2 regions of the Streptomyces sp. NPDC047043 genome follow, and region 2 is predicted to be linked to the other one. Evidence: predicted binding sites of a transcription regulator. Region 2 holds the regulator's gene; the other holds the start of a gene.
The links. The regulator HrcA, encoded in region 2, represses chaperone genes, less so after heat shock. The targets are predictions, from matches to a motif close to TTNGCACTCNGNNNNNCNGAGTGCNAA.

Region 1: the regulator HrcA is predicted to act here: its motif matches at 3,129-3,155, upstream of groL (chaperonin GroEL).

Annotation. Positions count from the first base shown of each region.
Region 1 is NZ_JBEYVO010000042.1:87,807-92,873, forward strand. Features, by position in the region: gene ABZ880_RS46380 (NADH:flavin oxidoreductase) at 29-1,153, opposite strand; gene groL (chaperonin GroEL) at 1,343-2,965, opposite strand; gene ABZ880_RS46390 (cold-shock protein) at 3,343-3,549, opposite strand; gene ABZ880_RS46395 (MoaD/ThiS family protein) at 4,001-4,276, opposite strand; gene thrC (threonine synthase) at 4,389-5,067, opposite strand, start outside.
Region 2 is NZ_JBEYVO010000018.1:158,790-163,856, reverse strand. Features, by position in the region: gene ABZ880_RS27800 (hypothetical protein) at 1-425, shown strand, start outside; gene ABZ880_RS27795 (DUF3097 domain-containing protein) at 406-1,212, opposite strand; gene ABZ880_RS27790 (MBL fold metallo-hydrolase) at 1,255-1,986, opposite strand; gene hrcA (heat-inducible transcriptional repressor HrcA) at 2,138-3,154, shown strand; gene dnaJ (molecular chaperone DnaJ) at 3,155-4,291, shown strand; gene ABZ880_RS27775 (nitronate monooxygenase) at 4,393-5,067, shown strand, end outside.

The DNA.
Region 1 (5,067 bases), on a different contig from region 2:
CAGCAACCCCCACCGCCCCGCACAATTTTCAGCTCAGCGAGCGCAGCGCTGCCGCGTCATACGGCGCCAGCTCATCCACCCGCCCCGCAAGAACCTTCGCCGCCCACTCCGGATCCTGCAGCAGCGCCCGACCGATCGCGACCATGTCGAACTCATCCGCCTCCAGCCGGTCGAGAAGGTTGTCGATGCCCTTGACCGGCGCCCCTTCGCCCTGGAAGCCCTTGAGGAAGTCACCGTCGAGGCCGACCGAGCCGACGGTGATGACCGGCTTGCCGGTGAGCTTCTTGGTCCACCCGGCCAGGTTCAGGTCCGAACCGTCGAACTCCGGCAGCCAGTAACGGCGGGTGGAGGCGTGGAAGACGTCGACACCGGCGGCGGCCAGCGGCGTGAGGATCGCCTCCAGCTCCTCCGGGGTCTCGGCGAGCCGCGCGGTGTACTCCTGCTGCTTCCACTGCGAGTAACGGAAGATGATCGGGAACTCGGGAGACACCGCCTCACGGACCGCCGCGACGATCTCCGCCGCGAACGTGACGCGGCCGACGGCGTCACCACCGTAGGCATCCGTACGGCGATTCGTGCCCGCCCACAGGAACTGGTCGAGGAGGTAGCCGTGGGCGCCGTGCAGCTCCACGCCGTCGAAGCCGATGCGCTCGGCGGCGGCAGCGGCCTCCGCAAACGCGCCGATGACGTCGTCCACGTCCTGCTGGGTCATCGCCTTGCCGGTCGGCTCGGCGCCCGCGTTCACCAGGCCGGAGGGGCCGACGGCGGGGGCGTCGGCGTACGGCGCCTGTCCCTGCTCGCGGACCATGCCGATGTGCCACAGCTGCGGGACGATCGTGCCGCCCGCCGCGTGCACGTCCTCGGCGACCTTGGCCCAGCCCGCGAGCTGCTCCTCACCGTGGAAGCGCGGTACGCGGTCGCTGTTGCCGGCCGAGTCATGGCCGACGTACGTGCCCTCGGTGACGATCAGCCCGACACCGGCGGCAGCACGGCGCGCGTAGTAGGAGCGCACGTCCTCGCCGGGGACGCCGCCCGGGGAGAACATCCGGGTCATCGGCGCCATCACGATGCGGTTCGGGACGGTGAGACCGCCGAGCGTGATCGGGCGGGACAGGATCTGGGCCGCTCGGGAGGCGGGCGTGGTGACGGTCACCTGGGGGACTCCTCATGAAGGCAGTGTTAACCGGGGGGTATGTGCACACGCATTGTTGCACCTTCTTAAGCAACCGCCTATGCGCTGCCTCACATGCCGGGCCGGACACGCCCGAGGGCGGCACCCCCCGTCTGTGACAGACAGGAAGTGCCGCCCTCGGTAAGGACGTTGATCAACCGAACCGGTCGATCAGAAGTCCATGTCACCGCCCGGCATACCGCCACCGGCGGGCGCGGCGGCCTTCTCCGGCTTGTCGGCGATGACGGCCTCGGTGGTGAGGAAGAGCGCGGCGATGGAGGCGGCGTTCTGCAGGGCAGAGCGCGTGACCTTCGCCGGGTCGATGATGCCTTCCTTGACCAGGTCGACGTACTCGCCGGTCGCGGCGTTCAGGCCGTGGCCCGGGGTCAGGTTGCGCACCTTCTCCACCACGACACCGCCCTCGAGGCCGGCGTTGACGGCGATCTGCTTCAGCGGGGCCTCGAGCGCGAGCTTCACGGCCTGGGCGCCGGTCGCCTCGTCACCCTCGAGGTCCAGCTTCTCGAAGACGGTGGACGCCTGGATGAGCGCGACGCCACCACCGGCGACGATGCCCTCCTCGACGGCGGCCTTCGCGTTGCGGACGGCGTCCTCGATGCGGTGCTTGCGCTCCTTGAGCTCCACCTCGGTGGCGGCACCGGCCTTGATGACCGCGACACCGCCGGCGAGCTTCGCCAGGCGCTCCTGCAGCTTCTCGCGGTCGTAGTCCGAGTCGCTGTTCTCGATCTCGGCGCGGATCTGGTTCACCCGGCCGGCGACCTGGTCCGAGGAGCCGGCACCGTCGACGATGGTGGTCTCGTCCTTGGTGATGACGACCTTGCGGGCCTTGCCCAGGAGGTCCAGGGAGGTGTTCTCGAGCTTGAGACCGACCTCCTCGGAGATGACCTCGCCGCCGGTGAGGATGGCGATGTCGTTGAGCATGGCCTTGCGGCGGTCGCCGAAGCCCGGGGCCTTGACGGCGACGGACTTGAAGGTGCCGCGGATCTTGTTGACGACCAGGGTCGACAGGGCCTCGCCCTCGACGTCCTCGGCGATGATCAGCAGCGGCTTGCCCGACTGCATGACCTTCTCCAGCAGCGGGAGCAGGTCCTTGACCGAGGAGATCTTGGAGTTGGCGATCAGGATGTACGGGTCGTCGAGGACGGCCTCCATACGCTCCATGTCGGTGGCGAAGTACGCCGAGATGTAGCCCTTGTCGAAGCGCATACCCTCGGTGAGCTCCAGCTCCAGACCGAAGGTCTGGGACTCCTCGACGGTGATGACGCCTTCCTTGCCGACCTTGTCCATGGCCTCGGCGATGAGCTCGCCGATCTGGGTGTCGGCGGCGGAGATGGAGGCCGTGGAAGCGATCTGCTCCTTGGTCTCGACATCCTTCGCCTGCTCGAGCAGGGCACCGGAGACGGCCTCGACGGCCTTCTCGATACCGCGCTTGAGGGCCATCGGGTTGGCGCCGGCGGCTACGTTGCGCAGGCCTTCCTTCACGAGGGCCTGGGCGAGAACGGTCGCGGTGGTCGTACCGTCACCGGCGACGTCGTCCGTCTTCTTGGCGACTTCCTTGACCAGCTCGGCGCCGATCTTCTCGTACGGGTCCTCGAGCTCGATCTCCTTGGCGATGGACACACCATCGTTGGTGATCGTGGGGGCGCCCCACTTCTTCTCGAGGACGACGTTGCGGCCCTTGGGGCCGAGCGTCACCTTCACGGCGTCCGCGAGCTGGTTCATGCCGCGCTCGAGGCCGCGCCGCGCCTCCTCGTCGAACGCGATGATCTTGGCCATGTGAAGTGGTCCCTCCAGGACTGGGGGTGATTCCTTCGGACCGCGCCCGCGCCCGCGACGGACGGCTCGCACACCTCGTGGTTCCTTGCCCCACCCGGCCTGCGGGCCTCACCGACCCGGTCCTTCTTTGTCACTCTCACCTTCAGAGTGCTAACGCCAATGATTAGCACTCGCCCCTCCCGAGTGCAAGGTGCGCCCGCGGAGCGGGCTCGTTGAGGGGTGGTGGTCGGGCGACGGGTGGGCGCAAGCGCCCCTCACGGGCCGGGCCCACCCCCGGGCTCGGCTCCCAACCCGCCCCCGGACATGCCGAGGGGCCCGCACCTGCTGGTGCGGGCCCCTCGAAGAAGAACGTCGCTGCAGTTAACCCGGCGCGTGCTTCAGCTGGTCGCCAGACGGACCATGTCCGCCTGCGGCCCCTTCTGGCCCTGCGAGATCTCGAAATCGACCCGCTGACCCTCTTCCAGGGTGCGGTAGCCGTCCATCTGAATCGCGCTGTAGTGGACGAAAACATCCGCACCACCGTCGACCGCGATGAAGCCGTACCCCTTCTCCGCGTTGAACCACTTGACGGTGCCCTGAGCCATGCCTAACTCCCCTATTACTGGCCCTTGCACAGATCCACACTTCGCGGATCCGGGTCAGACCTCACCCCCCACGGTTGGGGGCGTGCGCCGGAACGCGTCGACCGCGGCTGAATGTATCTGCCCAACTGCCGTCTGCAACAGGTCAATCGGACGAGAATTCCGGGCAAGACCGGTCGGGAATTTACGGAGAATTCGCCTGAATTCAGGGCAAGTCGGGCCCCATAAAAGGAGCATAAGACGCAAAAGACCTGCACACTTTGGCTGCTTCTCATCGCATCCGAAGTCAGTACTCATATGCATCCGGCATGCAGAAAGCAGCAGGTTCCCCAACTGTACCGTGCTCAACCATGCAGAATTGCCCCCTCCGCTTCTCTCACGGAGGGGGCAATTCAGTGAACTCTTGGTAACCGGCGTTACCGACGGTAATAATCGGGGCGGCCGGTACGCTCCGTCAGCCTCCGGCGACGGCCGGGATGATCGAGACGCCCGCACCGTCCGGAGTCGCCGTCTCCAGCCCCTGCTCGAACCGCACGTCGTCGTCGTTCACGTACACATTGACGAAGCGGCGAAGCTTCCCCTGGTCGTCGAGAACCCGGGCAGCGATCCCGGTGTGGTTCTTCTCCAGGTCGGCAATGACCTCGGCGAGGGTGCCACCCTCGGCGGTCACCTCGGCCTGGCCACCGGTGTAGGTACGCAGGATGGTGGGGATGCGGACGTTGACGCTCACGATGGAACCTCCGGGTCAGGTATCGGGCTTTCGGGGGCGCGGGGCTGTGTTGAATGTGCGGCTACCGCCACGTGGGCGCGACCAGCCCCCACCGGCCCGCAGACGAAAACGACTAGGCGAGCCCAGCCTCACGGAACGAGTCCAGGTTGGGGCGGATGGTCGCCGTAAGCCCAGTGCCGGCCACCGCGTCCAGCGTCTTGAGCCCATCGCCGGTGTTCAGCACGACCGTGGTCAGCGTCGGATCCAGCAGACCGTTCTCGATCAGCTTCTTCGTCACGCCGACGGTCACACCCCCGGCGGTCTCCGCGAAGATGCCCTCGGTCCGCGCAAGCAGCTTGATCGCGTCGACGACCTGCTCGTCGTTGACGTCCTCCACCGCACCACCCGTACGCCGCGCGATGTCGAGGACATACGGACCGTCCGCCGGGTTGCCGATCGCCAGCGACTTGGCGATCGTGTTCGGCTTCTGCGGCCGTACGACGTCGTGGCCCGCCTTGTACGCGACCGACACCGGCGAGCAGCCCTCCGCCTGGGCGCCGAAGATCTTGTACGGCTTGTCCTCGACGAGCCCGAGCTTGATCAGCTCCTGCAGCCCCTTGTCGATCTTCGTGAGCTGCGAGCCGGAGGCGATCGGCACGACCAGCTGGTCCGGCAGCTGCCAGCCGAGCTGCTCGCAGATCTCGTACGCCAGGGTCTTGGAGCCCTCGGCGTAGTACGGCCGCAGGTTGACGTTGACGAAGCCCCAGCCCTCGCCGGCCGGGTCGCCGATCAGCTCGGAGCAGAAGCGGTTC
Region 2 (5,067 bases):
CGCTGCGGCGGAGTCGCCTGGTCACGGTCCTGGACGCGCACGGTTTCTGGGTACTGCGGGGCCGGAAGACCGCGCTCGTCCCCTGGGACTCGCTGGCCGGGGTCGGCCTCTACTGGACCCGCGTCGGCCGTGCGCGCGTCTGCACGGTGGAGCTCTGCCCTCGCGGTGACATCGACCGCGACGACGCCGTGCTCTGGGAGTTCGTCCGGGACGCCGCGCCCCTGCGCGAGGGCCTGCCCAGACTGCGCCACCGCATCGACGTGCTGCGCTTCCCGAAGGTGTACGACGCGGCGCTCCGGCGCTGGGCGCCGCCCGGGCTGTGGTTCGGGTGGGTCGAGCAGCCCGGCTCCTATGTGGGGCAGCCGGACCGCGCCGGCCACCGGCAGCGCACCCGCGCCGCCCGGTTCACCCGGCCGGAGCCGTGACGAAGTCGATCAACTCCTCGACCCTGCCCAGGAGTTCCGGTTCCAGGTCCTTGTAGGACCGCACCCGCGACAGGATCCCCTGCCAGGCGGCCCCGGTGTTCTCCGGCCACCCCAGCGCCCGGCACACCCCCGTCTTCCAGTCCTGCCCGTGCGGCACCCGCGGCCAGCCCGCGATCCCCAGGGTCGCCGGCTTCACCGCTTCCCAGATGTCGATGTACGGGTGGCCGACGACCAGCGCGTGCTCGCTCGTCACCGACTCCGCGATGCGCCACTCCTTCGTGCCGGGGACGAGGTGGTCCACCAGGACGCCGAGGCGGGCGTCCGGGCCGGGCGCGAAGTCGGCCACGATCGAGGGCAGGTCGTCCACGCCCTCCAGGTACTCCACGACCACGCCCTCGATGCGCAGGTCGTCGCCCCAGACCCGCTCGACGAGTTCGGCGTCGTGCCGCCCCTCGACATAGATGCGCCCGGCGCGAGCCACGCGCGCGCGTGCGCCGGGGACGGCCACCGAACCGGATGCCGTACGGGTGGGGCGGACAGGGCCCGAGGACGGGCGTACGAGCGTCACCACCCTGCCCTCCAGCAGGAACCCCCGCGGCTCCATCGGGAACACCCGGTGCTTGCCGAAGCGGTCCTCCAGCGTCACCGTGCCCGCCTCGCAGCGGATCACCGCCCCGCAGAAACCGGTGCCGGGCTCCTCGACCACCAGACCGGGCTCGGCCGGGACTTCGGGGACCGGCTTGGGCTTCTTCCACGGCGGGGTCAGATCGGCGGAGTACTGGCGCATTCGGATGACGATAGGAGAAGCCCGCCCCTCACGTCGTACAGATCACGGAGACACGCCGAAACGGGCCGCCAGCTCGTCCCGCTGCCGTCTCACGAACCCCGCGTCCACCACCGCTCCGTGACCGGGCACGTACAGCGCGTCCTCGCCACCCAGGTCCAGGAGCCGGTCCAGCGCGGCCGGCCAGTGCGACGGTACGGCGTCCGGGCCCGCCTGCGGTTCGCCGGACTCCTCCACCAGATCGCCGCAGAACACGACCTCCGGGGTGCCGGGGACGAGCACGACGAGATCGTGCGCCGTGTGGCCCGGGCCCACGTTCGCCAGCAGCACCTGCCGGCCGCCGCCCAGATCGAGCGTCCACTCGCCGGAGACGTGATGGCGCGGGGGCGTCAGCGCGTCCACGGCCTCCTCCGCCACATCCGCGTCCAGACCGTTGCCCACCGCGTCCGCCCGCAGTTCCTCGCGCGCGTGCCGGGCCTCGAACACCGCGTCCATGCCCACCGCCCCGTACACCTCCGTGCCCGCGAACGCCGCTGCCCCGAAGACATGGTCGAAGTGGGGATGCGTGAGCGCGAGATGAGTCACACGGTGACCGGCGAGCTCCTGCGCCTGAGTACGCACCCGTGCGCCCTCCGCGAGGCTCGACCCCGCGTCGATCAAGAGCGCCGTGCCCTCCCCGACGACCAGCCCCGCCGTGCAGTCCCACCCGGGCAGACGGCACCGCCCGACCCCCGCCGCCAGCCGCTCCCACCCCAGCTCTTCCCAAGTCACCGTCATACCGCGACGCTAGCTGTACGACCCCGTCAACGGGGGCCGACCTTGCCCCGGGTGTACCCCACAGCCGTACACTGGGCCGGGGAACGCTGGCACTCGGACGGACAGAGTGCCAGGCGGAGCGCCTAGGGGACGACTTCTGGAGGTGTGCGCGATGCTGAGTGAACGACGGCTCCAGGTCCTGCGCGCCATCGTCCAGGACTACGTCGGCACCGAGGAGCCGGTCGGGTCGAAGGCCCTGACCGAGCGGCACAGCCTCGGGGTGTCCCCGGCGACGGTCCGCAACGACATGGCGGCCCTGGAGGACGAGGGATACATCGCCCAGCCGCACACCAGCGCCGGGCGCATCCCGACCGACAAGGGCTACCGGCTGTTCGTCGACAAGCTCGCCGGCGTCAAGCCGATGAGCCCGCCCGAGCGCCGGGCCATCCAGAACTTCCTCGACGGCGCCGTCGACCTCGACGACGTCGTGGCCCGCACGGTGCGGCTGCTCGCGCAGCTCACGCGGCAGGTCGCCGTCGTCCAGTACCCCTCGCTGACCCGCTCGACCGTGCGGCACGTGGAGCTGCTCTCGCTCGCCCCCGCGCGCGTGATGCTCGTGCTGATCACCGACACCGGCCGGGTCGAGCAGCGCATGGTCGACTGCCCGGCCCCCTTCGGCGAGGCCTCGCTCGCGGACCTGCGGGCGCGGCTCAACAGCCGGGTCGCGGGCCGCCGTTTCACGGACGTTCCGCGGCTGGTCGAGGACCTGCCCGAGGGCTTCGACGTGGAGGACCGGGGTACGGTCTCGACAGTGCTCTCCACTCTCCTGGAGACACTCGTCGAGGAGAACGAGGAGCGGCTGATGATCGGCGGCACCGCCAATCTGACCCGCTTCGGACATGACTTCCCCCTCACCATCCGCCCCGTCCTGGAGGCGCTCGAGGAGCAGGTCGTGCTCCTCAAGTTGCTTGGCGAGGCGGGGGATTCGGGCATGACGGTGCGCATCGGGCACGAGAACGCCTATGAGGGACTCAACTCCACTTCTGTGGTGTCGGTCGGCTACGGTTCGGGCGGCGAGGCAGTCGCCAAGCTCGGCGTGGTCGGACCGACCCGCATGGATTACCCGGGAACGATGGGAGCGGTACGCGCAGTGGCACGGTACGTCGGACAGATCCTGGCGGAGTCGTAAGTGGCCACGGACTACTACGCCGTTCTCGGCGTGCGCCGCGACGCGTCGCAGGAAGAGATCAAGAAGGCCTTCCGGCGGCTCGCGCGCGAGCTGCACCCGGACGTCAACCCGGACCCGAAGACCCAGGAGCGGTTCAAGGAGATCAACGCCGCTTACGAGGTGCTCTCCGACCCGCAGAAGAAGCAGGTCTACGACCTCGGCGGCGACCCGCTGTCCCAGGCGGGCGGCGGTGGCGCGGGCGGCTTCGGGGCCGGTGGCTTCGGGAACTTCTCGGACATCATGGACGCGTTCTTCGGTACGGCGTCGCAGCGGGGCCCGCGGTCGCGCACGCGCCGGGGCCAGGACGCGATGATCCGGCTGGAGATCGAGCTCGACGAGGCGGCCTTCGGTACGACGAAGGACATCCAGGTCGACACGGCGATCGTCTGCTCCACCTGCAACGGTGAGGGCGCGGCGCCGGGCACCTCCGCCCAGACGTGTGACATGTGCCGCGGCCGCGGTGAGGTGTCGCAGGTGACGCGGTCCTTCCTGGGCCAGGTCATGACCTCGCGTCCGTGCCCTCAGTGCCAGGGCTTCGGCACCGTGGTCCCGACGCCGTGCCCCGAGTGCGCGGGCGACGGCCGCGTTCGGTCCCGTCGTACCCTCACGGTCAAGATCCCGGCCGGTGTCGACAACGGCACCCGCATCCAGCTCGCCGGCGAGGGCGAGGTCGGCCCCGGTGGCGGGCCCGCCGGTGACCTGTACGTCGAGATCCACGAGCTGCCGCACTCGACGTTCCAGCGGCGCGGCGACGACCTGCACTGCACGGTGACGATCCCGATGACGGCGGCGTCCCTCGGCACCAAGGTCCCGCTGGAGACGCTGGACGGCATGGAGGAGGTCGACATCCGGCCCGGCACCCAGTCCGGCCAGTCGATCCCGCTGCACGGCCGGGGCGTCACGCACCTGCGCGGCGGCGGCCGTGGCGACCTGATCGTCCATGTCGAGGTCCAGACCCCGACGAAGCTCGACCCCGAGCAGGAGCGGTTGCTGCGAGAGCTGGCCAAGCTGCGCGGTGAGGAGCGTCCCCAGGGACAGTTCCAGCCCGGGCAGCAAGGGCTGTTCTCGCGGCTCAAGGACGCCTTCAACGGGCGCTGACGCGAGCCGTGAAAGGTCGCTGAATCGCGTTCATTCCTGAGGCACGTGCCAAGGGGACGGCCGGATTCGGACTTGTTCGGAGGACGTGACAACATGCCGTCATGTCCTCCGCGCTGACCGATCTCTTCCCTCATCCGATCGTGCAGGCCCCCATGGCGGGCGGTGTCTCCGTGCCGCATCTGGCCGCCGCCGTGTGCGAGGCCGGCGGGCTCGGGTTCCTCGCCGCCGGGTACAAGACGGCCGACGGCATGTATCAGGAGATCAAACAGCTCCGGGGGATCACGAGCCGCCCCTTCGGCGTGAACCTGTTCATGCCGCAGCCCGAGTACGCCGACCCCGGCGCCGTCGAGATCTACTCCCACCAGCTGGCCGGCGAGGCCGCCTGGTACGAGGCCGAGCTCGGCGACCCGGACAGCGGCCGGGACGACGGCTACGACGCCAAGCTCGCCGTGCTCCTGGACAACCCGGTGCCGGTGGTCTCCTTCCACTTCGGCGTGCCGAGCCGCGAGATCCTCGAGGCCCTGCGCGGTGCCGGAACCTTCACCCTGGTCACCGCGACCACCGCCGAGGAGGCCCTCGCCGTGCAGCGGGCCGGCGCCGACGCGGTGATCGCGCAGGGCGTCGAGGCCGGCGGCCACCAGGGCACGCACCGTGACCTCCCGGAGAACGACGGCTCCGGCATCGGGCTGCTCTCCCTGATCGCCCAGGTCCGCGAGACCGTGACCATCCCGATCGTCGCCGCGGGCGGCATCATGCGCGGCGGCCAGATCGCCGCG